DNA from 2 places in the Massilimicrobiota sp. mt181 genome. Region 2 is predicted to be linked to the other one. Evidence: a T-box and tRNA genes for the amino acid it is inferred to sense, from the RefSeq annotation. Region 2 holds a T-box; the other holds one or more tRNA genes.

Region 1 (12,795 bases), on a different contig from region 2:
GTGAAAATTGTTGTTGCAATATCAATAAAAGTCGAAATGCGTCCATCTTCACTTCCAAAACAGATATCAGTAACTCCAATAGCAGCCAGTAATTCAATAGCACCTTTCGCAAAATAATCAGCACTTTGACAGGCATAGACAAAAGGAAGCTCAATGACTAAATCCACACCAAATTCGATGGCCAGCTGACTACGTTTCCATTTATCAATGATAGCCGGTTCACCTCTTTGAACAAAGGATGAAGACATCACAGCAATTGTATAATCAAACTGATCCAATGATTTTGCTTTTTGAATATGATAAATATGTCCATTATGAAATGGATTGTATTCAACGATTAATCCTAGTACTTTCATATGTTTAACCTCCTTGAGATAGTTTAGCATAGTTTGAGAAATAAACATAGTTTTACTTGAAAAGATAAGAAATATTCAACGAAAAATTTAAAATTCAATTGACATATTTCTGACTTTTATATATAATTGGCTATGCGATGTAAAGGGTGATTTTCTTGAAATGGAATTTACAATGGATTATTAAACAGAAAGATGGATGTTTTCATTTTGACGAAACATTGAATTTTCCACCTGAAATGTTCCATAATTTATCCCAAATTAATGGATTGAAAGATATTCGTGTTGAGGGAGATGGTCGTTTGGATATGAGAAATCATCAATTATACGTTGATTTTCAAATTCATGGACTCATGATTTTACCATGTGCCATATCTTTGGAAGATGTCGATTATCCATTTGAGATTGAATCAAGTGCTATATTTGCTTTTTATAAACCTCAAGAAAATGAAGAGGTTATTGAAGTCAAGAGAAACACTGTTGATTTGACACCTGTTGTTTTTCAAGAAATTATGATGGAAGTTCCTATGAGAGTTGTTAAAGAGGGGGCTTCTTTGAAAACAGAGGGTAATGGATGGAAAGTATTAAGTGAAGAAGATGAACGTGAGGATGAGGATTATATTGATCCTCGTTTAGCGAAGCTTAAAGATTATTTTAAGGATAAGGAATAAGGAGGTGTACCTATGGCAGTACCACAAAGAAGAGTTTCTAAAACAAGAAGAAACAAAAGAAGAACACATGACAAGTTAACAGTACCAGCTGTAGTTGTTTGCCCTGAATGTGGAGAATATAAATTATCTCATAGAGTATGCAAACATTGCGGAACTTACAACGGACAAAAAGTGTTATAAAAACTGCCCCTTATTTCAAGGGCTTTTTTTATGCATAAATACAAATAAGAGAATAGCAATTTCAGATTTTTTAGTTACTAATAGATATATAAAAATAGGAGAATTCTCATATTATTGTTTTCATCAATAGTATAAGAATTTCTCCTTGTCAGTATAACACTAAAGTCAAAAAGAATCGATTTGAGCTGTTCTCTTTTTTATTATTTAAGTTGTTGAATAAAGTTCTGAGGAAAGAGTTCATAAAAAATAGTTGAGTGCATATCCCCTTGAGGATCTTGCCAACTATTGTATTGAATATCATATTTTTTAAAACCAAGTTTTTCATAAACATGTTGAGCACGAAGATTATTCAAATCTGTACTTAAAATAATTTTTGAATAGCCCATATGAAATAGTTCTTGAATAAATAATGTGAGTATGTTTTGACCTAATCCATGATTTTGCATATTTATTTCACATATTTTGATACCAATTTCAATTGCGTCATCAAACGGGAAAAAGCACATTTCTCCAATTGGCTGATGTTTATATTCAATAATAAGGCGTTGTTTATAATTTTTGAGTTCTTCTTGTAGTTGTTCTTTAACTTTTTGAATTGTTGTATTGATATCATTTGGAAATCCGGCATGAGCCATCACTTTTCCGTCATTTCGCCATTGTGTAAGAATAGAGACATCCTTTTCTTTGGCATCACGAATCAGTATATCTTGATAAATTATTTTCATTTTCTACTATAAGAAATGTTTTGATTATTTCTTTCTTCTGCGATTTTTTCTTGTCGCAAGAAGACCTTCTTCTCTTTCGCGATAATCTAAAAAACTTCCTAAATCAAAAACTGTATAATTTTTTTGAATGAGTTTTTTACATGCTTTTTCACTAATTGCTTTATTAACTGCATAAATAAAATATTTTTTACTTTTATCAGGATAATTTTCCTCAAACCTATCTATAAGACGTAATGGGAAACATTCTGCACCTGCAATATGCAAATCGTCATAGTCTTTTAATTCATCTACACAGATAATTGTGATTTGATCAGGACTTTTTTCGTATTGACGAAATCCTTCATTAATATCTATTTTTTTAATTTCTATTTTTTTTCCAAAACCAAACATATCTTTATCCTCCAATACCTAACTATAATATCATTATTTCTTTCTTTTTTCTATTGCTTTTCTATATTTTCTGTGTTATTATTACATGGCAAAATCAATTGGCCTGTTGGAGAAACGGTTAACTCACATGCCTTTCACGCATGCATTCACGGGTTCGAATCCCGTACAGGTCACCAATATAGGGGCGTGGTTCAATGGTAGAGCATCGGTCTCCAAAACCGTGGACGCGGGTTCGATTCCTGCCGCCCCTGCCATGAGAAAGTAAGAGCGATTTATCGCTCTTTTTTTGTTCAATGAGTTATATAAAATAATGAAGTTGATCGCAAAAGAATATCTACCTGTGGAGGAAATATATTCGTCATTTGAAGAATATGCTATAATATTCCTTAAGGAAGTGAGATATTATGAATACAAAAGGATTTGGCTATTGTGGGTTAGCTTGTGATTATTGTCAAGATACTCCAGGTTGTGTAGGTTGTAAAAAAGGCGGATGTCCTGAAAAAGATTCTTGTAAAAACTATCAATGTTGCACATCTCAAAATTATCAGTATTGTTTTGAATGTCCGGATTTTCCATGCCATGATAGTATTTTACATAAGTTAAGAGTGAGAACATTTTGTCAATATATTCAAAGATATGGAGAAAAAGATTTAAAAAAGCATTTAGCAGACAATCATAAAAAGGGAATTAAATATCATTATAAGAACAAGCATATAGGAGATTATGATCAGTTTGATACGGAAGATGAGATTATAGAGTTTATAAGAAATGGGAAAAAATGATTATAAACAATTCATTCACATTGTATGAATACATCTTATCTTGAAAAAGATATCAATTCTTATAATTTTTATTGCTTTTGTATTTTATCGTAATATCTAAGTTATAGATGAAGAATCTTATGTGAATACTCGTATGAGTATGAGAGAAGTTTTTTGAAAAGTGAAGTCAAACATATATGATGAACAAAGATGAAAGGATGATCAATAGATGAAAAGAAAACTCAAAATTGCATTTGTGTGTGTTCATAATTCATGTCGTAGTCAGGTAGCTGAAGCATTAGGGAAAAAGTTTATGGGTGATCAATACGATTTCTATTCATGTGGAACAGAATTAAAGCCTCAAATTAATCAAGATGCTGTCAGATTGATTAAAGACATGTACCAAATTGATATGGAAAAAGATCAATATAGTAAATTAGTCCAGGATATTCCTCAAGTGGATATTGCTATTTCTATGGGATGCAATGTGAGTTGTCCATATATAGGGAAAGATTTTGATGATAATTGGCATTTAGATGATCCTACTGGGAAAAGTGATGATGAGTTTATAAAAGTTATAAAAGACATTGAAGAAAGAATAAAATCGTTACAATATTAAAGAATGTAAAGATATCAATAGAATGATAATGTAGATAAAAGGAGATAATGATGGACAAATATTTAGAAATAAAAAAAGAGTTTGAAGCCAATGAAGATAAAGATAATGCTATATCTATGTCAAAGTATATGAGAAATCTATTTTCCTTTTATGGATTACCTGCTTCAAAAAGAAAAGCTATCTATAAAGAATTTATGAAGAATGAGAAGAAACAAAAAAAGATTGATTGGCATTTTCTAGATATATGTTACGAAGATGAACATAGAGAATTTCAATATTTTGTTTGTGATTATTTGATGGTGATGAACAAATATTTAAGCTATGAAGATATTCCAAAAATCAAAAGATATGCAAAAATCAAACAGTGGTGGGATACCATAGATAGTTTAGATAGAGTCATTGGAGAAATTGGACTGAGAGATGAGAGAGTCAATGCTTTGATGTTAGAATGGTCCCAAGATAAGGATTTTTGGATCAGAAGACTCGCTATTGATCATCAATTATGCAGAAAAGAAAAAACAAACCCAGCCCTATTAGAACAAATCATAGTGAATAATTTTGGAAGTGATGAGTTTTTTATAAATAAGGCTATTGGTTGGGCTTTAAGAGATTATTCTAAGACTAATCCTGCATGGGTCAAAGAATTTATAAATAAATATGAAGGACAGATGAATAAATTAAGCATTAAGGAAGCAAGTAAGTATATTTAATAAATAAAGATTGATGTGAGTATGGAAAATGTTTTCAAAGAGAAAATGGCAGATGATAAGGAGAATAGAAATGATGAATATATTGATTGTGGAAGATAATACTGATATTAATCATATGATTAAGAATTATTTGATGAAAGCTGGATATCATTGTGAACAGGCTTTTTCTGGTACAGAAGCGTTGATGTATTTTCAAATGAATACATATGATCTGATTATTTTAGATTTGATGTTACCAGGAATGACTGGAGAATCTCTTTTAGAAAATATACGTCAAAGTTCTGATTTGCCTGTCATTATTTTAACTGCTAAAGATACATTAGATAGTAAAGTTGAAGTCTTGGGTGCAGGAGCAGATGATTATCTTTGCAAACCATTTGAACTGGAAGAACTTTTAGCACGAGTACAAGTCCAATTAAGAAAAAGAAATAAAAACAATTATGAGAATATAACATTTAAGAATTTGATTCTCAATCAATCTCTTTATGATGGGTTTATTGATCATCAACCCCTTCATTTAACAAAACATGAATATTTGATTTTAGAACTTTTGATGAAGAATATCAAAAGAGTTTTTACCAAACAGGAAATTTATGAATATGTATGGAATGATGATTATTATGGTGATGATAAGACTATCAATGTTCATATTAGCAATATTAGAAAAAAGATAAAACAATATACTAATGATGAATATATCAAAACAGTGTGGGGTATTGGATTTAAAATGGCTGAATAATATTCAGTTTTTTCTTTATACTTTCTTTATATTTGCTTGGCACTTTTTTTAACTTTGATTTTTATAATCATAATTGTATGAAGGAGGTATCATGATATGGAAGAAAACGTATTGGAGCTTTATGATTTATGTAAAACATATAAAGATACAAAAGCTGTATCTCATCTGAATATGAACATTAAAAAGGGTGATATATATGGCTTTATTGGGAAAAATGGTGCAGGGAAATCAACAACATTAAAAATGATTACAGGTTTGATTTTTCCAACATCTGGTGAAGTCAAGTTGTTTGGTGAAGAACGCAATGCATTGACGTCTCGAAGAATCGGATCATTGATTGAAACGGCTGGATTATATCCAAATCTTTCGGCTTATGACAATATGGAGTTAAAAGCTATTGCAATGGGGATTGATAGTAAAAATAAAATCAATGAGTTGTTAAGTTTGGTAAGACTTGATGCAAAGAGTAAGAAAGTTGTGAAAAAGTTTTCGTTGGGTATGAAACAACGATTAGGAATTGCTTTGGCACTATTAGGAAATCCAGATTTGCTGATATTAGATGAACCTATTAATGGTTTGGATCCAGAAGGAATTAGAGAAGTGAGAGAAATTATTCAATATCTGAACGATACGAAGAAAATGACAATCATTATCAGCAGTCATATATTAGGAGAGCTCAGCAAGATTGCCACGAAATATGGAATCATTCGAGATGGTCATGTGGTAGAAGAAATCACAGCTAAAGAATTGGATAAACGCTGTAGAAATTATTTGTCATTGAAAGTCAATCAGGCGGAAAAGGCTATACCTTTGCTTGAAAAGAATTTGAATATAAAAGACTATACTGTTCATGAAAATAATGAGATATGGATTTATGATAATGTGAAAAGTTCTGATGTTTCAATGCAACTTGCACAAAATGGTGTAGAAGTTAATCAAATTTATTATCAAAAACAGGATTTAGAATCTTATTTTCTAGAGAAATGTGGAGGTGAACAATCATGATTAATATGATAAAATCTGATATCAAAAGATTACTGAAAAGTAAAGGTTTCTGGTTTTCTTTAGTTATATTCATTTTCATTTATGTTATATCGATTTTTATGCAAACTTCAGCACAGGAAACAGGCACATTTTCTCCAACAAATAGTGCACCAGAACCAGGATTTTATATTTCTATTGATATCGTGGTCAAATCATTAAATTCTTTTGCAACAATGTTTGGTCATTCTTTTGGCACTTTAATTTTAGGTATCTACTTGGCTATCTTTGTATGTAATGAATACAGCAGTGGTTATATTAAGAATGTTGTGACTTTACCTAATGGTAGACTTGCAATCATTATTTCAAAAATTGTTGTAGCGGCATTTATTGATTTCATTATTATTTTATTATGTTATGGAATTGGCTTGATACTTGGTCATATCCTTATCGATGGGTTTATTGTTGAATCTATGGATGTTCTACTGAAATCTTCAACAGTCATGTTCGTTATGACTTTAGCGTTGTTTAGTCTGATTATTGTTATAACAACTGTATTTAGAAATAAAATAGCAGGTATCATTTTGGTATTATTAATTTCATCAGGTATGTTACAGCCTTTTTTGACATCATTATTTGATTTCATTCATCTATCATTTTTATCAGAGTATACATTATCTTCGCTTTTTTTAAATAGTGCTTTGGTGGAAGAGAATAATATTATCAAAGTCATTTTCACTTCTTTGTGCTATGTCATAGTTTATAATGCTATAAGTATAGCTATTACGCAAAAGAGAGATATTTAAATAAAAATCAATTGATAATTGTTAATGATAGTGAAGTTATCTATTTTATAGTATACTTGTTATATAAATTGATTATCTATGGAGGTGTTAGGGTATGATGGTGTTATGTCTTGTTTTTGGAATAATGACTGTTATAAGTCTGATATCTCTTTTTATTTTTTTAGGTGATATAAAAGATATGCTCAAACAAATTGATTATAAGAATAAGACCAATAGTCATTTTGAGATTTCTACTCAAAGTAGTCTTCCTTCCATCAAAAAACTACAGCTGGAAATCAATGAGCTTTATGAAAATATCAATGAAGTTGAAGAACGAGCCTCTAAAAAAGAAAAAGAAATGAGAACACTGATGTCGGGTATATCTCATGATATAAGAACACCTCTGACAAGTATCAAAGGCTATCTGAAACTGATAGAGGAAGCCGATGATGATCAAGAAAGAAAAAAATATTATGATATTGTTGAATATAGGTTGGATACATTAGGGTCAATGCTGGAAGATTTATTTGTCCATTCAAAGATAAGTGATAGCGAATATGAATTAAAAAAAGAAAGTGTTGAAATATTTCCAATAATTTGTAAGGTCGTGGCATCATTTTATGATGATTTCGAAAAGAAAAATATAGAGCCCATCATTCATTTTTCAAATGAACACTTGAGAGTCACGGCCAATCAGGATATGTTGATCAGAATGATTCATAATCTGGTCAATAATGTATTAAAGCATGGTTGTGATGACTTTGAAATTAAAGAAATAGATAACAAGATCTTCTTTATCAATAAAGTACAAAATTGTGAACAAATTGAAGTCGATCGCTTATTTGATAGATTCTATCAAGCAGATTTATCAAGACATCAGAATTCTACTGGATTAGGGTTGTCAATTGTGAAACAGATTGCTGAAATTCACGGTTGGTCTATTAATGCCTGTATAGAAGATAATAAGTTAACGATTATGATAGATATGAAATATGATGATAGATGAGATGATTTATAATTTTATAGAGATAACTATATTGATATTGACAATAGGAAGCCTATGGGTGTATTATAACAGTGTTATATAACACTGTTATATAAGGAGGTAAAAATGCAAGATACATCAAATGTAACACTGAATAAAATTCAACAGGCAGCCATTGATGAATTTTTGGAGAAAGGATTTAGAGGTGCTTCTTTACGTCAAATTGTTAAACATGCAGGAGTGACGACAGGAGCTTTTTATGGTTATTTTTCCAGTAAGGAAGCTTTGTTCGCTTCGATTGTGGAACCACATGCACAGACTTTAATGGAACATTTTATGCAAGCTCAGCTTCAGTTTGCTGACTTACCAAAAGATGAACAACCTTCACATATAGGAATTGAATCAAGTTCATGTGTGAACTGGATGGTTGATTATATCTGTGACCATCGTGAGCCTGTTAAACTTTTATTATTAAAAGCTGAAGGAACGAGTTATGAAAATTTTGTTCATAATATTGTTGAAGTTGAAGTCGAATATACTCTTAAATATATGGATGTTTTAAGGGAGTTAGGACACACAGTACCTCAACTGGATAGAACTTTATGTCATATTATTGCAAGTGGTATGTTTGGAGGGATTTTTGAAGTTGTTATTCATGATATTCCTAAAGATCAAGCTATGCGTGATGTAGGACAGCTTCGAGCATTTTATACTGCTGGTTGGCTAGCATTAATGGGAGAAAAATAAATGCAGCAACCTGCAATTTTTTACCTCTGAAGTTAGCTTATACTAACAACTGTGAATATTGATAGAGGAGGGTTAAGATGGAAGAAAAGAAAAAGAGTGCACTTACGACTTTATTGGCGTATGCTGGAAACTATAAAGCTTTGACTTTTATTGGTCTTGCTTTATCTGCAATCTCAATGCTTTGTAGTATTGTGCCATATGTTTGTATTTGGCTTGTTGTAAGAGATTTGATTGCAGCGATGCCAAATTTCAGTCAAGTTCAAAATGTAGAAACATATGGATGGATTGCTTTTGGTTTTGCTGTGCTAGGTATTGGACTGTATTTTGTTGGTTTATTATGTACGCATTTGGCAGCTTTTAGAACGGCTGAAAATATTCGAAAAATAGGAATGAATCATATTATGAAAGCACCACTTGGTTATTTTGATAACAATGCTTCAGGACTCATTAGAGGAAGACTGGATAGTGCTGCTAATGATACAGAAACACTTTTAGCACATAATCTTGCTGATATTGTGGGAACCATCGTCTTATTTGTTGGGATGATCATCTTAATGTTTGTATTTGATTGGCGTATGGGGGTGGCATGTCTTTTATCAGCGGTTATTTCCATCATGGCTATGTTTTCCATGATGGGTGGCAAAAATGCTAAAATTATGGAAGAATATCAGGCTGCTCAGGATAGAATGACAAAAGCTGGAACAGAGTATGTTAGAGGAATTCCCGTTGTGAAAATTTTTCAACAGACAGTTTATTCGTTTAAAACTTTTAAAAAAGCTATAGAAGAATACAGTGATAAAGCTGAATACTATCAGGGAAAAGTTTGTCGTATTCCTCAATCATTGAATTTGACTTTTACAGAAGGAGCTTTTATCTTTTTGGTACCTGTTGTCATTTTTCTATTTCCAAGTGCATTACAAACTGGACGTTTGAGTGAGTTAGTGACAAACTTTGTATTTTATGCTGTTTTTTCAGCAATCATTTCAACTTCACTCGCAAAAATCATGTTTGCTTCATCAGGTATTATGTTGGCAAATATAGCTTTAAGCCGTATCGATTTGGTTATGAAAGCTCCAACGCTTGAAAAATGTGTTCATCCGAAAATGCCAATAGACAATAGCGTTGTTTTTAAGAATGTCAGTTTCACTTACCAGGATTCTTGTGTTCCTGCATTATCACATATTTCTTTTCAAGTAGAACCGGGTCAGACAGTTGCACTTGTTGGACCATCTGGTGGAGGAAAAACAACTGCAGCCAGTCTGATACCACGTTTTTGGGATGTAGACAGCGGTGTTGTTGAAGTTGGACATGTGAATGTTAAAGAAATCGATCAACATGTTTTGATGGATCAAGTTGCTTTTGTTTTTCAAAATACAAGACTTTTTAAAACATCAATCTTAGAAAATGTAAAAATTGCTAATCCAAATGCTTCAAATGATGACGTTATGCGTGCTTTGAAAGCGGCAAGATGTGAGGACATCATTGAAAAATTGCCTCGTGGCGTTGATACAGTTATTGGAAATGAAGGCACATACCTTTCGGGAGGAGAACAGCAACGTATTGCTTTGGCACGTGCTATTTTGAAAAATGCTCCTATTGTTGTATTGGACGAAGCCACTGCTTTTGCAGATCCTGAAAATGAAGTTCTTATCCAAAAGGCACTCAGTGTTTTATGTAAGGATCATACAGTTATTATGATTGCTCATCGTTTGTCAACTGTTGTTAATGCGGATAAAATCATTGTTTTAGAAGATGGACATATTGTGGAAGAAGGGACTCATAAAGAACTGTTGAATCAAAATGGTCTGTATCATAAGATGTGGACTGATTATAATCAGGCAGTCAAATGGAAAATCACAAGTGGAAAGGAGGCATTATAGATGTTTGGGACAAATTTTAAGCGTAAATATGCCTTAACAGATAAAGGCGTTCAGAATGTTAAAAAAGGAACATTTTGGACAGTCATCGTTAATATTGTTGTTATGGGTGGTGTCAGTGTATTATATCTGTTAATGAAAGATTTAATGGCAATTTTAACGGGCAATCAAACAGAAATCAATGTGATAACAATTCTGATTTTATTGGTTGCATTTGTGCTTTTATCATTTGTCACACATTTTCAACAATATACAGCTACTTATGGACTTGTATATGGTGAGGTCAAAGCAACAAGAATTTCCTTGGCAGAAAAACTTCGTCAATTGCCACTAGGATATTTCAATAAAAAAGATATTGCTGATTTAACTGAGACAATCATGGGAGATGTGAATCGTATGGAACATGTCTGGTCACATGTTCTAGGTTATTTACATGGATCTTATGTTTCAACAGCATTGATTGCAGTTTTCTTATTTATATATGATTGGCGTTTAGCTATTGCCTGTCTTTGGGGTGTTCCGGTTGCTTTTATTCTTTTATTTGGCTCAAGAAAGTGGACAGCAAAAGCATCTGAAAAATTGAAACAGGCAGCTGTCAAAGTTTCTGATGGAATTCAGGAAACATTAGAAAATGTAAGAGAAATTAGAGCGACAAATCAGGAAGAAACTTATCTTCAGGGACTTTATCAAAAGATTGATGAACATGAAAGTGTTATGATAAATGGCGAACTCGTAGCCGGTATATTTGTCAATGCTGCGAGTGTTATTATGCGTTTGGGTGTCGCGACGACAATCTTGGTTGGTGCCAATCTGATAGTTCATGGTCAAGTTGATTTTATGGTATTATTTATGTTTTTGCTGGTCATTACAAGAATTTATGCACCATTTGATCAAAGCTTAGCCTTGATTGCTGAGATGTTTGTCTCACAGGTTTCAGCTAATCGTATGATGGAAATCTATGATATGCCTGTTGCTTCAGGACACGACTCTTTTGAGCCTCAAGGACATGATATTGAATTTCAACATGTTTCCTTTGCCTATGATAATCACGATGTTTTAAAAGATGTCAGTTTTATTGCTAAGGAAGGTGAGGTAACAGCTTTAGTTGGACCTTCTGGCTCTGGTAAAAGTACTTGTGCCAAATTGGCAGCACGTCTTTGGGATGTCAAAAAAGGAGCAATAAAAGTAGGGGGAATAGATATTCAAACTGTTGATCCAGAAGTTTTATTGAGTGATTATTCAATGGTTTTTCAAGATGTTGTCTTATTTGATGATAGTATCAAAGAAAATATTCGTCTCGGAAAAAGAGGTGCCACGGATGATGAGGTATATGCAGCTGCCAAAGCAGCAAATTGTGATGAATTTGTGCAGAAGCTTCCAGATGGTTATGATACATTTATAGGTGAAAATGGAACAAAATTATCTGGAGGAGAAAGACAAAGAATTTCAATAGCCAGAGCTCTTTTGAAAGATGCTCCCATCATTTTACTAGATGAAGCCACAGCAAGTCTTGATGTTGAAAATGAGACAAAAGTTCAAGAAGCATTATCAAGACTTTTGGTCAACAAAACTGTTCTGGTTATTGCTCATCGTATGCGAACAGTACAATCTGCTGATAAGATTATTGTTTTGGAAGATGGAAAGGTCAAGGAAGAAGGCTCTCCAGCAACTTTATATGCTCAAGATGGTCTTTATCGTCACATGGTGGATTTACAAAATGAGAGTTCTAAGTGGCAGATTGATAATAATGAAGTTTCATGAGATATCCTCTTATAAAAGTTGATAAGTGAAATCATAAAAACCCTCATATCAGTTATGAACTGTATGAGGGTTTTCAAAATAAATCAAATATGTGAAATATTATGAATTCATTTGTGTCTCTATTAAGGAAATAAAGAATGATGATAAAGAAACTCACTGACTTTAAAATAAATTGATATGTCATAAAATCATCTTGATCAATGACTTGATCTTTCATTAAATCAATAATTCATTCATTAAATTCATCTAACAGCAATTCCTAGATCTTTATATCTAAATATTGATATAAACGAATCATTAATGAATTGTTTGATAAATTGATCTCTTTTCCATTTCGATACAGATTTATCAGTCATACCTATCAATATTGGCTAGCTCTTTTTGTGTCATATTTTTTCAGCATTTTACAATGGATTTTCCAACTTAAGTCCATATCCTTAAGATCCTAACATGATTATAAACAATTTGGCAGTAAACGTATATTAACGTGAAGTGGAATAAGAGGAATTTC
Region 2 (12,795 bases):
ACAGAATGTCAAACGTGTTGTTGTGCATTCTTCCATTGAACAAAATCGAGGATATCCACTGATTCAGGAATTATGTCAACAGCATCATATTCCTATTGATATCCATGATAAAACGATTCAAAAATTAAGTCCCAAGAATAATTGTTATGCGATAGGGGTCTTTCAGATTTATGATTCACCTCTTGATGTTGGGAACCATGTTGTTTTGGTCAATCCAATGGATATGGGAAATATGGGAACAATTATGCGTACTATGCTGGGATTTAATTATAAAAATTTAGTCATTATCAAACCCGCTGTGGATATTTTTGATCCCAAAGTGATTCGTGCTTCTATGGGGGCTATTTTTCATTTGAATATTGTTTATTATGATGATTTTCAAAGTTATTACTCAAATTACTTAGACTATGAATTTTATCCTTTTATGTTGAAAGGAGCTCAGAATATTCATCAGGCTTCTTCAAATCATCTACATAGTTTAATTTTTGGTAATGAAAGTAGTGGTTTAGATGATTCATTTCTTCAATATGGTCAAAGTCTTTTTATTCCCCATAGTGAAGATATTGATTCATTAAACTTATCGATGGCTTTGGGGTTGGCTTTATTTCATTTTTCAAAAAAAGAATTTGAGGGAAAAGAGGTATTAAGAGAAAATGTATGATTTTGATAAAGTGATTGAAAGAAAAGGAACAAATAGTATTAAATATGATGGAGACAAAATGCAGAATGCCCATATGATTCCAATGTGGGTAGCAGATATGGATTTTGAAACACTTCCAGAAGTGAAAGAAGCTTTAATCAAACGTGCATCTCATGGGGTGTTTGGTTATGCTCGTCCAACTGACAGTTATTATCAATCAGTTATTCAGTGGATGAAAACACGTCATCATTTTGATGTTCAAAAGGAATGGATTGTGACAACATCCGGTGTTGTTGGAGCATTGAAACTGGCTGTCAGAGCCTTTACTGCTCCAGGGGATCATGTGATGGTCATGAAACCTGTTTATTATCCTTTTGATGCATCTATCAATCTCAATGGCAGAACAGTTGTAGAATGTCCATTGGTATTTCAGGATGATCATTATGAATGTGATTTTGAAGTTTTTGAAAAACAGATTGTTGATCATGATGTCAAAATGTTTATTTTGTGTAATCCACACAATCCGATTGGAAAAGTATGGAGCCGTGAGGAGTTGTATCAGATTGGAAAAATTTGTCAGAAGCATCATGTTTATGTGATTAGTGATGAGATTCATATGGATTTCATCTATGCCGGAAATGAACATATTCCTTTCTATAATGTAGATCCTGATTTTGGTGATTTCAGTGTTATTTGTACGGCACCATCAAAGACTTTCAATTTAGCGGCTTTGCAGACATCTAATATTATTATTCAAAATGAAAAGATGCGTGAACAATTTAGAAAAGAGAAAGATGCTTCTGGTATGAGTGATCCTAATATCTTTGGCTTAGAGGCTTGTGAAGCTGCTTATACATATGGCGCAAAATGGGTTGATGAACTGGTCGAGTATTTATCTGGAAATATCGCATATATGAAAGAATTCTTTGCTGAAAGATTACCAGATATCAAAGTGATTAAACCTCAAGGATTATACCTTGTTTGGGTAGATATGCGTAGCTTGGGTATGAATAAAGATGAATTAGAAGCATTTATGTTGGATAAAGCTCATTTATGGTTGGATGAAGGATATATCTTTGGAACTGGTGGAGAAGGTTTTGAAAGATTTAATGTTGCTTGTCCACGTTCAACATTAAAACAAGCTTTAGAACAATTAGAAAAAGCAATAAAAGAATGATAAAAAAGAGAATATTTATGGAAATTTTCATAAAATCAGTGTATGATATATGTGTAAAAAAAATGTAAAGGAGATTTGAATTATGGGATTAGTTTCAGCTAAAGAAATGCTTGATAAAGCAAAAGCAGGTCACTATGCTGTTGGTCAATTTAATATCAACAACTTAGAATGGACTAAATCAATTTTATTAACTGCGGAAGAATTAAAAGCACCAGTTATTTTAGGAGTTTCTGAAGGAGCTGCTAAATACATGACTGGATATAAAACAGTTTCTGCAATGGTTAAAGCAATGGTTGAATCATTAAACATTACTGTACCAGTTGCATTACACTTAGACCATGGTAGTTATGAAGGAGCAAAAGCTGCATTAGATGCTGGTTTCTCTTCAATTATGTTTGATGGTTCTCATTATGGAATCGAAGAAAATATTGAAAAAACAAAAGAAATCGTTGCTTTATGCCACGCTAAAGGTGTATCAGTTGAAGCAGAAGTTGGTTCAATTGGTGGAGAAGAAGATGGAGTTATTGGTAAAGGTGAAGTTGCTGACCCTAAAGAATGTAAAATGATTGCTGATTTAGGTGTTGATTTCTTAGCAGCAGGTATTGGAAACATTCATGGTAAATATCCTGAAAACTGGGAAGGTTTAGATTTTGATGCATTAGATGCTATTCAAAAAGAAACAGGAACTTTACCATTAGTATTACATGGTGGTACAGGAATTCCTGCAGATATGATCAAAAAAGCTATTACATTAGGAGTTTCTAAAATTAATGTTAATACTGAATGTCAATTATATTTCCAAGAAGCAACTCGTAAATATATTGAAGCAGGTAAAGATTTAGAAGGTAAAGGATTTGACCCTCGTAAATTATTAGCTCCAGGTGCAGAAGCTATTAAAACTTGCGTTAAAGAAAAAATGGAATTATTTGGATGCATTGGTAAAGCTTAATGAAAAAAGTCAACTGAGGTTGACTTTTTTTTGTGGATTTTAACCCTAAATTTGATTTTTGAGTTACTGATCTTTTAATTTATATGATCAAAACAGCAGATCATTTTATTGTATATTCTTTTCTTATTTATATATTAGTGATAATGTCGTTATTTTAATGAAGAAGAAATATAAAAAGAAATGAACTGAAAAGAATATTTTTTTGGTCAAATATGTCAATCGTTTATAGAATTTTCGCCAGTAAAAACTTTATCAAGAATATACAAAAATATTAAAATGAAAATGTAAGTGTAAGATTTTGCTGGAGGATATTGAAGAAAGGGGCAATAGTTTTATGGAAGATTTTGTTATAATTGGAAATGGTTCCTATACTATTAATTCCAACTATCGGCTTATGATAGACATAGTTGAATTTGAAAAATATAAAAAAATTTTTAATGCTTGAGAAAAAGAAAGATATGAGGAACTTTTGAAGTGCTATTCTGGGAATATATGGTAGAAGTTAAAGAAGATTATAATTTTTTCAAAACGTGTCTATCACCCTTCTCTTTATATTAATAAAATTATTGAGAAAGCAAAAGTCTATATGAAAAGATGAAAGAAGTAGCACGAAATGTTCTTGAGATAAACAATTTGGATAAAGTACTGATTCGTTCATTATTATATCAGACTCTAGGAGTCAAGCCATCAGAATCAATGTTGAAGCTTTATGAAATGATTAAAAAGGAAGACTATAATAAGAAGACTGGAGATTTATTTATATCTCTGTCTGGTCACTTTATTAAATCGCCTCCATTTAGATAATGATGAACAAAAGAAAATTATGGGAAAAGTCATAATAAGAATACAGGAAACGCTATTAATGGATTACGGATTGAGGATATTGTCTTAAGATCGAATGTTAATCAATTATTTTCAACATGTAATTATGAAAATTTAATGAGTGTTATGGATAGAGTTCTCAAAAAGATGAGATGCTTTTTCAATTATACAAATTTAAATATTCATTTGATGGTTGAAAAAGTTTTACCAAAACAAATAGGAGTATTCAAATGATAAAAGGGTTAAAAAAGCATTTCTTGATATCTGGATAAATCAGCATGGACATTATAAGAAAGAATAATACACAATGAAATCATCTGTTTATTTTTGAAGATGAAAAGAGAGCTATTTTTGTATAGATGATTTATGAAATAATAATCTGAATCAACAATATGACTAAAGCTATAGGAAATAGTTGAGTTATTTTGATTATAAATTGTTCTTTTTAGGCATAATAAACATACAATACATTACAGGGGTGTTTTTATGTTTATAGTCAATTTTGTATATGATGATGAAGAACTTTTAGAACCATATGAATGGCAAGATGATGACTGTTATGAAGAGATAGAGACATTGGATATTTATCATGTTACAACAAGACAGCTCCATGATTTGATGTATGGAGAATTGTACCAGTTACTTTTTAAAGATGGATACTATCTGGTAGGAGATGGACATTATTGTTTTGTGATTGATGTAAAAGATCATCATATTGTCCGTAGAGGAACTTTATCTTGGCAACAAAGTGATCAGATGAATCAGAAAATCCAATATCAGCCAATCACTTTATTACAATATCAGATACAGGATGAAGCTTATGATAAAGAATTTGGACTCACGCGCAAGGAACGACTCAAAAAGATGTGTTTAGAAGAAGTTATAGATGAAATTTTTGTTGTACGTTATGATGTTTTTTTACAAATTTGTCAACAATTTCATATTCATGGTGATAATCCCAGCAGTCAATATTTGGCTTTAAAACAGAAAATTGAAAAAGGATATACAACCTTACATGAACTTTTGTATCATGAACTTGTCCAAGGGAAATAAATAAAAGCAAACTTCCTTCAAGAAGTTTGCTCTCTGTTTATTTCTTTTTAATTGTAATTCCAATTTTTCTTTCTACTTTTGCAAGTTTCTTTCTGGCAATAACTCTTGCTTTTTGAGCTCCTTCAGTCAAAATGTCATCTAAATATGATCCACTCATGATTTCATGATAACGAGCCTGAATTTTTTCTAATTCTTCTCCTAAAACCTCAGCTAAATCATTTTTAAATTCTCCATATCCTTTACCATCATATTGTTTTTCAAGATCTTCAATAGATTGATTAGATAAAATAGAATAGATTTCTAATAAGTTAGAAATACCTGGTTTATTTTCAGGATCATAATGAATATGTCCATCACTATCTGTAACAGCAGATTTGATTTTCTTTTTTGAAACCTGAATGTCATCGAGAATATAGATAGTTCCTTTTCCATTTTCATCAGATTTAGACATTTTCTTTTCTGGATTCTGTAAATCCATAATACGCCCACCAACTTTAGTCACCAGTGGTTCAGGTATTTTGAAAGTTTCACTATAACGTGAGTTAAATCTTTCTGCAACATCACGACATAGTTCAACATGTTGTTTCTGATCTTCTCCGACAGGAACAAAATCTGGATCATACATTAAAATATCAGCGTTCATTAGTGATGGATAATTAAAGATTCCCGCACCAATGACATCATTTTTAGCTTTTTTGTCTTTATATTGTGTCATACGAGAAAGTTCACCCATAGAAACCATACAACCTAAATACCAACCTAATTGGGCATGTTCTAAGACATCTGACTGTAAAAAGAGTGTCACTTTTGTTGGGTCTAAACCAGCAGCAATATATAAAGCAATCAAATCTTTTGTATTCTGTCTTAAATCAGCAGGTTTCTGATAGATTGTCATAGAGTGTAGATTAGCAATGAAAATAAACATTTCATATTCATCCTGGTAAGATACAAACGGCTTGATAGCTCCAATATAGTTTCCTAAAGTCACTCGCCCAGTAGGCTTGATTCCACTTAACATTCTTTGCATTGTTATTCCTCCTTCAAATAAAAAAACGTCCTAACAAAGGACGTTATAATGCGCGGTACCACCTTTATTCATATCAGACTGATATGCTCTTTATCTTAACGCGATTAACGAAAGATGACTGATGCCATCTTTAGCTCCAGAATCCCAATTCATTATAAGTCACGGCCTGTTTTCATCGCCCACAGACTTTCTTAAACATGAAATTATAACTACTCCATTCCTTCGTTGCTTTAGGAGTATTATAAAATGAAAAAAGGGATAAATCAATAGAATCATAAAAAATAATTTCATAATTCAAGAAAATGATGTATAATGATGAAGCAAGGAGATGATGTAATGATTAGAATTTATACTGCGCCAAGTTGTGCCTCATGTCGTAAAGTGAAAGCATGGCTCAAAGAGCATCAGATTCCTTATGTTGAAAAAAATATTTTTTCTACATTATTACGTGAAACTGAGTTAAAAGAACTTCTAGAAAGAAGTGAAAATGGAACAGATGATATTATTTCTAAAAGATCAAAAATTATTAAAGAAAATCAGATAAATATAGATGATATGTCTATTAACGAGTTGATTCATTTCATACAGAAGAATCCTTCTGTTTTAAAAAGACCAATCATTATTGATGAAAGACGCTTTCAGGTAGGATATAATGCCGAAGAAATTCGTGCTTTTATTCCTCGTGAATTAAGACGATTACAGGAATGCAGTAACAGTGATTTCTGTCCGCAATTCACAGATATTAAAGAACAATATTATCAGGATCAAAAGTGTCAGGATGGTTGTGAATGATAAAGCATATGTTTTCTACAAGAAGACATATGTTTTTTAATGAAAAAAAGCTTTTTGTTTATATTTATGTATATTTTAAGAGAAAGTGGTATACTAGCTGTAAATATTTTGATTGAAGGGAAAGGAGTTGATAGATGATGAAAAGTAAGATATCTCAAAAGAAAATGGGGAAAATCATGGTTATGTCTTTTGTGATTGTAATCATTCTTTTAGGGGTTGGTATTTCTTTACGTATACATTTAAATAATATTGTGAAAGAAAGTGCGATGACTCAAGTTAATGAAGAAATTGAACAATATGCTGAAACCTTACAACAGCAATTTAATAATGATTTTCAAATTCTTAAATCATTTGCCAGCTTTTTTGAAATTGATAAGATTTATGAAAATCAGCAATTTCCAGATATCCTGAAAAAAGCCAATGAACAAAATGATTTTATGACGATGATGTTTTTCAATCAGGATAAACAAGGAATTATCGCAAATTTGAATCAAGATTCTATCTCTTATCAGTCATTATCAGATGTCCAATCTGAGATTTAGGATGTTGCGCAAAAAGCACTTGCAGGCAATCAAAATGTTTCTAATATTTTTCAAAGCCAGTTTTCGAATAAAATGGTTTTTGCTTATGGAATTCCTATCTACCGTGATAACCAGATTATCGGAGCATTAACAGCAACTAAAACAATAGCACTGTTTATGGATGCAGGGGCTGGAAAAGGAATTTTAGGTGGCGATACATATGCTTACATAACAGATTCAAATGGTTCTTTTTTGATGAATTCACAATATGATATTTTTGGACAGGATCATGTCTTGACACAACCATTTTTTAAAGAGGGAGAATTGGAAAATACTAAGGAGAAACTGGCAAATTATGAGGATGTCTCTTTTTCGTTTGAATATGAAGGAAATAGATATTATGCAATGTTAAAACCACTAGGTGTTAATGATTGGTATATTCTTTGTGTGAATATGCTGACTGAATCAAGTTTGTTTGTGGATAGAAATATTCGCGTTGTGAGGATGTTATTTTTAGGAGTCATACTTTTGGTTATGGGATTATTAGTGTATGGATATTATATGATTCGAAAAAGTAATAAGAACTACAACAGACAGCATATATGGATCCTTTGACTGGCACAAAAAATCTGCATTATTTTACTATGTTAGGAAAACAGTCTTTTGATTTTGACTCACATTGTAGTGTTGCGGTCTTGAATATTCGACAATTTAAGTTTTTTAATGAAATATTTGGACATGATCAGGGAAATCAGTTATTGATACATGAAAAGAAGATTATTGAAAAGAATTTAAATGGAGATGAGTTTTTCTGTCGAGATACAGCAGATCAGTTCTATATCTTTTTTAAGGAGACAAGGACAGATGTTTTGAGACAACGTTTAGAAAAAATAATGGATGAAGTTGTTCAATATGTGGATTTGTTGCATACAAATTATCATTTGAAAATCCAATGTGGTGTTGCTATTTCTAGTGAGAAATTTATCTTAGATACGCATTTCGATCATCTGATGGTGAGAGTCATGTTTGCATTAGCAAAATCAAAAGAAAATATGCTTTCTAATATATGGTTTTATGATGTTGAGCTACATGAACAGGAAATTATCGATAATTATATTGAAAGTCATATGGATCAGGCTTTGCGTGATCACGAATTTCAACTGTTTTTACAACCTAAGATTTCATTAAAAGATGGAACACTCAAAAGTAGTGAAGCTTTAGTCAGATGGGTGACGCATGAAGGACGTATGTTATTCCCTAATCAATTTATTCCTATTTTTGAAAAAAGTGGTTTTTGCATTCAATTGGATTTATTCATGTTTGAACAAGCTTGTATACAAATTCATGAATGGATAAGTCAAGGTATTGAACCAATAAGCATATCGGTAAATCAATCAAAGTTATTATTTTATGAAGTGGATTATGTGGAACGATTAAAACAGCTTGTCGATCAGTATCAGGTTCCAGCACATCTGATAACTTTAGAAATTTTAGAAGATCTGGTTGCTGATAACGTAGAGGAAGTTAATGAGAAGATTCATTTGTTGCATAAAATTGGTTTTAAGGTTTCAATGGATGATTTTGGTAGTGGATATTCATCTTTAAATATATTAGGTAAACTTGATATCGATGAATTAAAGATTGATAGAGGTTTTTTACAGGAAATATTTAATAAGAATAATGATAAGACAAGAATGATTGTAGAAGAAATTATTAAATTATCTCAAGCTTTATCCATTTCTACAGTTGTTGAAGGTGATGAGACACAAGAATGTCATGAGTTGATGAAATCATTTGGTTGTGATTATGGACAAGGCTATTATTATCATAAACCTATCAGTAAGTCTGAATTTAATGAGCGATATATGCAAAAGAAGAAAGAATGACAGTTTTTTCTCACTTGAGAAAAGACTATCTTCTTTCTTCTTTTCATTATATAATAAAAACGGAAGGTGAATAAAATGTGGGGTATTATTGCGACTTGGCGTATGGCTAAGGAAGGGATAGAAAAGGCAGAAGATATATTGAAAAATCAGGGAAATGCTGGTGATGCTATTGAAATAGCAATCAAAGAAGTTGAAGATTTTCCTTATTATAAATCTGTTGGATTTGGTGGTTTGCCTAATGAAGAGATGGAAGTAGAACTGGATGCAGCCTATATGAATGGTGATACACTCAGTGTTGGTGCAGTGGCAGCTATAAAAGATTTTGCGAATCCGATTTCTATTGCCAGAAAATTATCTCATGAAAAAGTGAATAATATTTTAGTTGGAGAAGGGGCTGAAAAATATGCCAGTCAAGCAGGATTTGAAAGAAAAAACATGTTAACTGATCGTGCCAAAATTCATTACTATAATCGTCAAAAAGAAATGCTTGAGGATATTGTGCCTTATGATGGGCATGATACAGTAGGAATGGTTTGTCTGGATTCTTTTGGAAAAATGACAGTAGCCACATCAACAAGTGGGCTATTTATGAAGAAAAAAGGACGTGTTGGAGATTCACCAATCATTGGTTCTGGCTTTTATGTGGATTCACAAATTGGCGGAGCTTCAGCAACAGGTTTAGGAGAAGATCTGATGAAAGGATGTATTTCGTATGAAATTGTGAGACTCATGGAAGAAGGTATGCATCCTCAACAGGCCTGTGAAAAAGCTGTTTTTCATTTGGATCATCAATTAAAACAAAGACGTGGGCATGCGGGTGATTTATCAGTTATAGCAATGAATAAAAACGGACAATGGGGTGTCGCAACAAATATTGAAGGCTTCTCTTTTGTTGTTTGCTTGCCTCATCAAAAGCCAACTGTTTATTTAGTCACACAGCAGGATGGACATTGTCACTACCATGAAGCTTCAAAGCAATGGCTGGATGAGTATATGCAAACACGCATGGCACCTCTCAAAAGAAAATAAAAAGGAGGATATTTTATGAAGGCAATGATTGAAATTTGCTGTGGCAGCTATCAGGATGCTTTGGCGGCCTGGAAAGGTGGAGCAAAACGTATTGAACTCAATAGTGCTTTGGCGTTGGGTGGCTTAACGCCCTCTTTAGCGAGTTTAATTTTAACTAAACAAAATACAGATTTAAAAGTTATTACAATGATTCGCCCTCGAGGAGCAGGTTTCTGTTATAGTGAAGAAGACTATGAAATCATGAAACAGGATGCTCAAATCATGCTGGAACATGGGGCTGATGGACTGGCCTTTGGTTTTTTGAATGCTCAAGGTTTTATAGATATCAAACGTACTCAAGAATTTGTGGAATTGATACATTCTTATCACAAAGAGGCTGTTTTTCATCGTGCTTTTGACTGTGTTGAAGATCCTATCAAAGCCATTGAACAACTCATTGATTTGGGTGTTGATCGTCTTTTAACAAGTGGCTTGAAAGCAAAAGCTGTAGATGCTTTGGATTTGTTAGAAAGACTGCAAAGAGAATATGGTCAAGATATTGAAATTTTAGCAGGAAGTGGTGTGAATGCTTCCAATGTTTTAGAGATTTTAGAAAAAACAGGTCTGAATCAGGTGCATAGTTCCTGTAAAGATTGGGTGAGTGATCCAACAACAATACAAAAAGATATTTCTTTTGCTTATGCTGAGTCACCTCATCAGGAAGACTATGAAATCGTGAGTCAAAAACTGGTTGAAAGATTACTTGCAGAAATTCAAAAATAGTCATGAGTTTTCATTCTCATGACTATTTGCATATGCCTGAAAGGCACGAACAACTTTACTCAAACAATTGTGTTGATAAGACAAATGATAAGGTTCAATGATTTTTAAGAATTGCTCAAAACCTTGTTTTTCATCATAGACTTCAAACTCTAATTCAAAATCATGCTGATGTAAATAAGTATTTTCATCTAAAGAAAGAATACCCTCAGGTAAGCGAATATCATAGCGATGTGTTGTGAGTGAAAAAAGATGTTGTAGTTCATTGAGGGCGATGCCTTCCTGCTTTAAAATATCTGTAATTTCATTGTGCAGCTGATGCTGATAAAACAAATCTTTTTCCTCTTCACTTAAGGGAATATTGGTTTCTATACGATGATTATGATAAGGCCTTTTTAAAGTCAGTTCATAATGATTGTTTTTTGTTCTGATGCGCAGCATCATTTTTTTAGCTGTTAATAGAGGATGAGAAAAATAATCATTGATTTGTATATAATCTGACTCAATCCTTTCTTGATAATCTTTAAGAATCTGTTGAAAGATATCTTGTGTGAGTAAAATTTTATATTCGATTTCTATTTGTTGCATAATGATCACCTGTTTCTATTTTATCTTGTATTGTAATTTATTGCAATTTCTATATAATTATATCATAAGAAATAAAAGGGGTGGTAAGAATATGAAAACATATGCGATTGTATGTAAACAAGATCCCCAGTCACTATCTTTAAGTGAAAAATTAAAGGCACAGTTAAATGATATTCTCATCTATGATGAAGAACATCCTGAAATGGTTATTAGTGTTGGTGGGGATGGGACAATGCTGTATAGTGTTCATAAGTATATGGATCAATTAGAGCGTGTTGCGTTTATTGGTATTCATACAGGGACATTAGGTTTTTTAACGGATTATCAGCGTGATGAATATCAGCAGTTGATTGATGATATTCGAAAAGGTGATTATCTGATTTATGAACGTCATTTATTAGAAGTTAAAACAAAAGAAGAAAAATATCTGGCTTTAAATGAAGTCAGAGTTGAAAATAATCGTCGCTCACAAGTGATTGATGTTTATATTAATGATGATTTTTTTGAAACATTTAGGGGCAATGGTTTATGTGTATCAACAGCTTCAGGTTCAACCGCTTATAATAAATCGCTTGGGGGTGCAGTGATTAATTCTAATGCTGGCCTGATGCAGTTAAGTGAGATAGCCGGTATTCATCATAATGCCTATCGTTCTCTTGGGTCTCCATTAATTTTAGATAAATCTCATACAATTCATTTGCAGTCTCAAAGTTATCAGGGAGCTATTCTAGGGGTGGATCATCTGGTCATTGATTTAAAAGATAAAGATAGTATTGATATTGCGATGGCCAATCAAAAAGCACGTTTTTTACAATATAAAAGAGTTCCTTTCACAAAACGTTTAAAAAGAGCTTACTTACGTTCATGAAAAGACAGTGGATTATTTCAAAACAGGATCATCAATCAAGAATTGATGATTTTCTCTTTCGACAGGGAATCAGCAAAAAGGCATTAAAAAGTATTAAAATGAAAGGAGAAATCCTTGTTGATTACCAACATCGCACTGTTCGTTATCTTTTAAATGCAGGAGAAACATTAATGATTCACTATCCTCCTGAAGAAAATACAATGCAACCTTACGATTTTCCTTTGAAGATTGTCTATGAAGATGACTATTTACTGGTGATTGATAAACCATCCGGCTTGCCTTCGATTCCAACCAGAACGCACCCCTTTTGTACTCTAGCGAATGCTTTAACATTTTATTATCAACAAATAGGTTTAACGTCAACCATTCATTTGGTCAATCGTTTGGATAAAGAAACCAGCGGACTCATGATTGTCGCAAAATATCGTTATATTCATGATAGAATGATGAAAGATTTAAAGCATATTGATAGACGTTATCGTGCCCATGTTCGAGGAATTGTTACAAGTGATGGCAGTATTCGCTTGCCTATTTATAAACAAGATAAGCAGATGAAACGCATGATTGATGAACGTGGCAAAGAGGCCTGTACACATTATCATGTGCGAAGAATTGAGAATGGCTGCTCCTTGGTGGAGATGAAACTAGAAACAGGTAGAACCCATCAAATTAGAGTTCATATGG

What was found. The T-box of region 2 lies ahead of trpS (tryptophan--tRNA ligase). A T-box ahead of a tRNA ligase gene usually reads a tRNA of that ligase, here a tRNA-Trp.
Region 1: it encodes a tRNA-Trp, which carries the amino acid that the T-box ahead of trpS (tryptophan--tRNA ligase) is inferred to sense. The anticodon was not compared.

What each region holds. Positions count from the first base shown of each region.
Region 1 is NZ_JBVAYN010000005.1:55,603-68,397, reverse strand. It holds gene ACZYT4_RS04690 (nucleotidyltransferase) at 1-356, opposite strand, end outside; gene ACZYT4_RS04685 (YceD family protein) at 503-1,024, shown strand; gene rpmF (50S ribosomal protein L32) at 1,037-1,204, shown strand; gene ACZYT4_RS04675 (GNAT family N-acetyltransferase) at 1,405-1,929, opposite strand; gene ACZYT4_RS04670 (hypothetical protein) at 1,954-2,319, opposite strand; tRNA gene ACZYT4_RS04665 (tRNA-Glu) at 2,420-2,495, shown strand; tRNA gene ACZYT4_RS04660 (tRNA-Trp) at 2,500-2,573, shown strand; gene ACZYT4_RS04655 (DUF3795 domain-containing protein) at 2,724-3,101, shown strand; gene ACZYT4_RS04650 (arsenate reductase/protein-tyrosine-phosphatase family protein) at 3,310-3,699, shown strand; gene ACZYT4_RS04645 (DNA alkylation repair protein) at 3,750-4,409, shown strand; gene ACZYT4_RS04640 (response regulator transcription factor) at 4,480-5,148, shown strand; gene ACZYT4_RS04635 (ATP-binding cassette domain-containing protein) at 5,245-6,153, shown strand; gene ACZYT4_RS04630 (ABC transporter permease) at 6,150-6,935, shown strand; gene ACZYT4_RS04625 (sensor histidine kinase) at 7,030-7,920, shown strand; gene ACZYT4_RS04620 (TetR/AcrR family transcriptional regulator) at 8,026-8,646, shown strand; gene ACZYT4_RS04615 (ABC transporter ATP-binding protein) at 8,724-10,526, shown strand; gene ACZYT4_RS04610 (ABC transporter ATP-binding protein) at 10,527-12,284, shown strand.
Region 2 is NZ_JBVAYN010000002.1:31,626-44,420, reverse strand. It holds gene ACZYT4_RS01400 (TrmH family RNA methyltransferase) at 1-661, shown strand, start outside; gene ACZYT4_RS01395 (MalY/PatB family protein) at 654-1,817, shown strand; gene fba (class II fructose-1,6-bisphosphate aldolase) at 1,900-2,766, shown strand; gene ACZYT4_RS01385 (hypothetical protein) at 4,075-4,641, shown strand; gene trpS (tryptophan--tRNA ligase) at 4,679-5,668, opposite strand; T-box leader at 5,702-5,903, opposite strand; gene spx (transcriptional regulator Spx) at 6,005-6,460, shown strand; gene ACZYT4_RS01370 (hypothetical protein) at 6,595-7,002, shown strand; partial or broken gene ACZYT4_RS01365 (PDC sensor domain-containing protein) at 7,024-7,596, shown strand; gene ACZYT4_RS01360 (EAL domain-containing protein) at 7,584-8,867, shown strand; gene ACZYT4_RS01355 (glycosylasparaginase) at 8,943-9,896, shown strand; gene ACZYT4_RS01350 (copper homeostasis protein CutC) at 9,912-10,658, shown strand; gene ACZYT4_RS01345 (CYTH domain-containing protein) at 10,659-11,243, opposite strand; gene ACZYT4_RS01340 (NAD kinase) at 11,335-12,111, shown strand; gene ACZYT4_RS01335 (RluA family pseudouridine synthase) at 12,108-12,795, shown strand, end outside.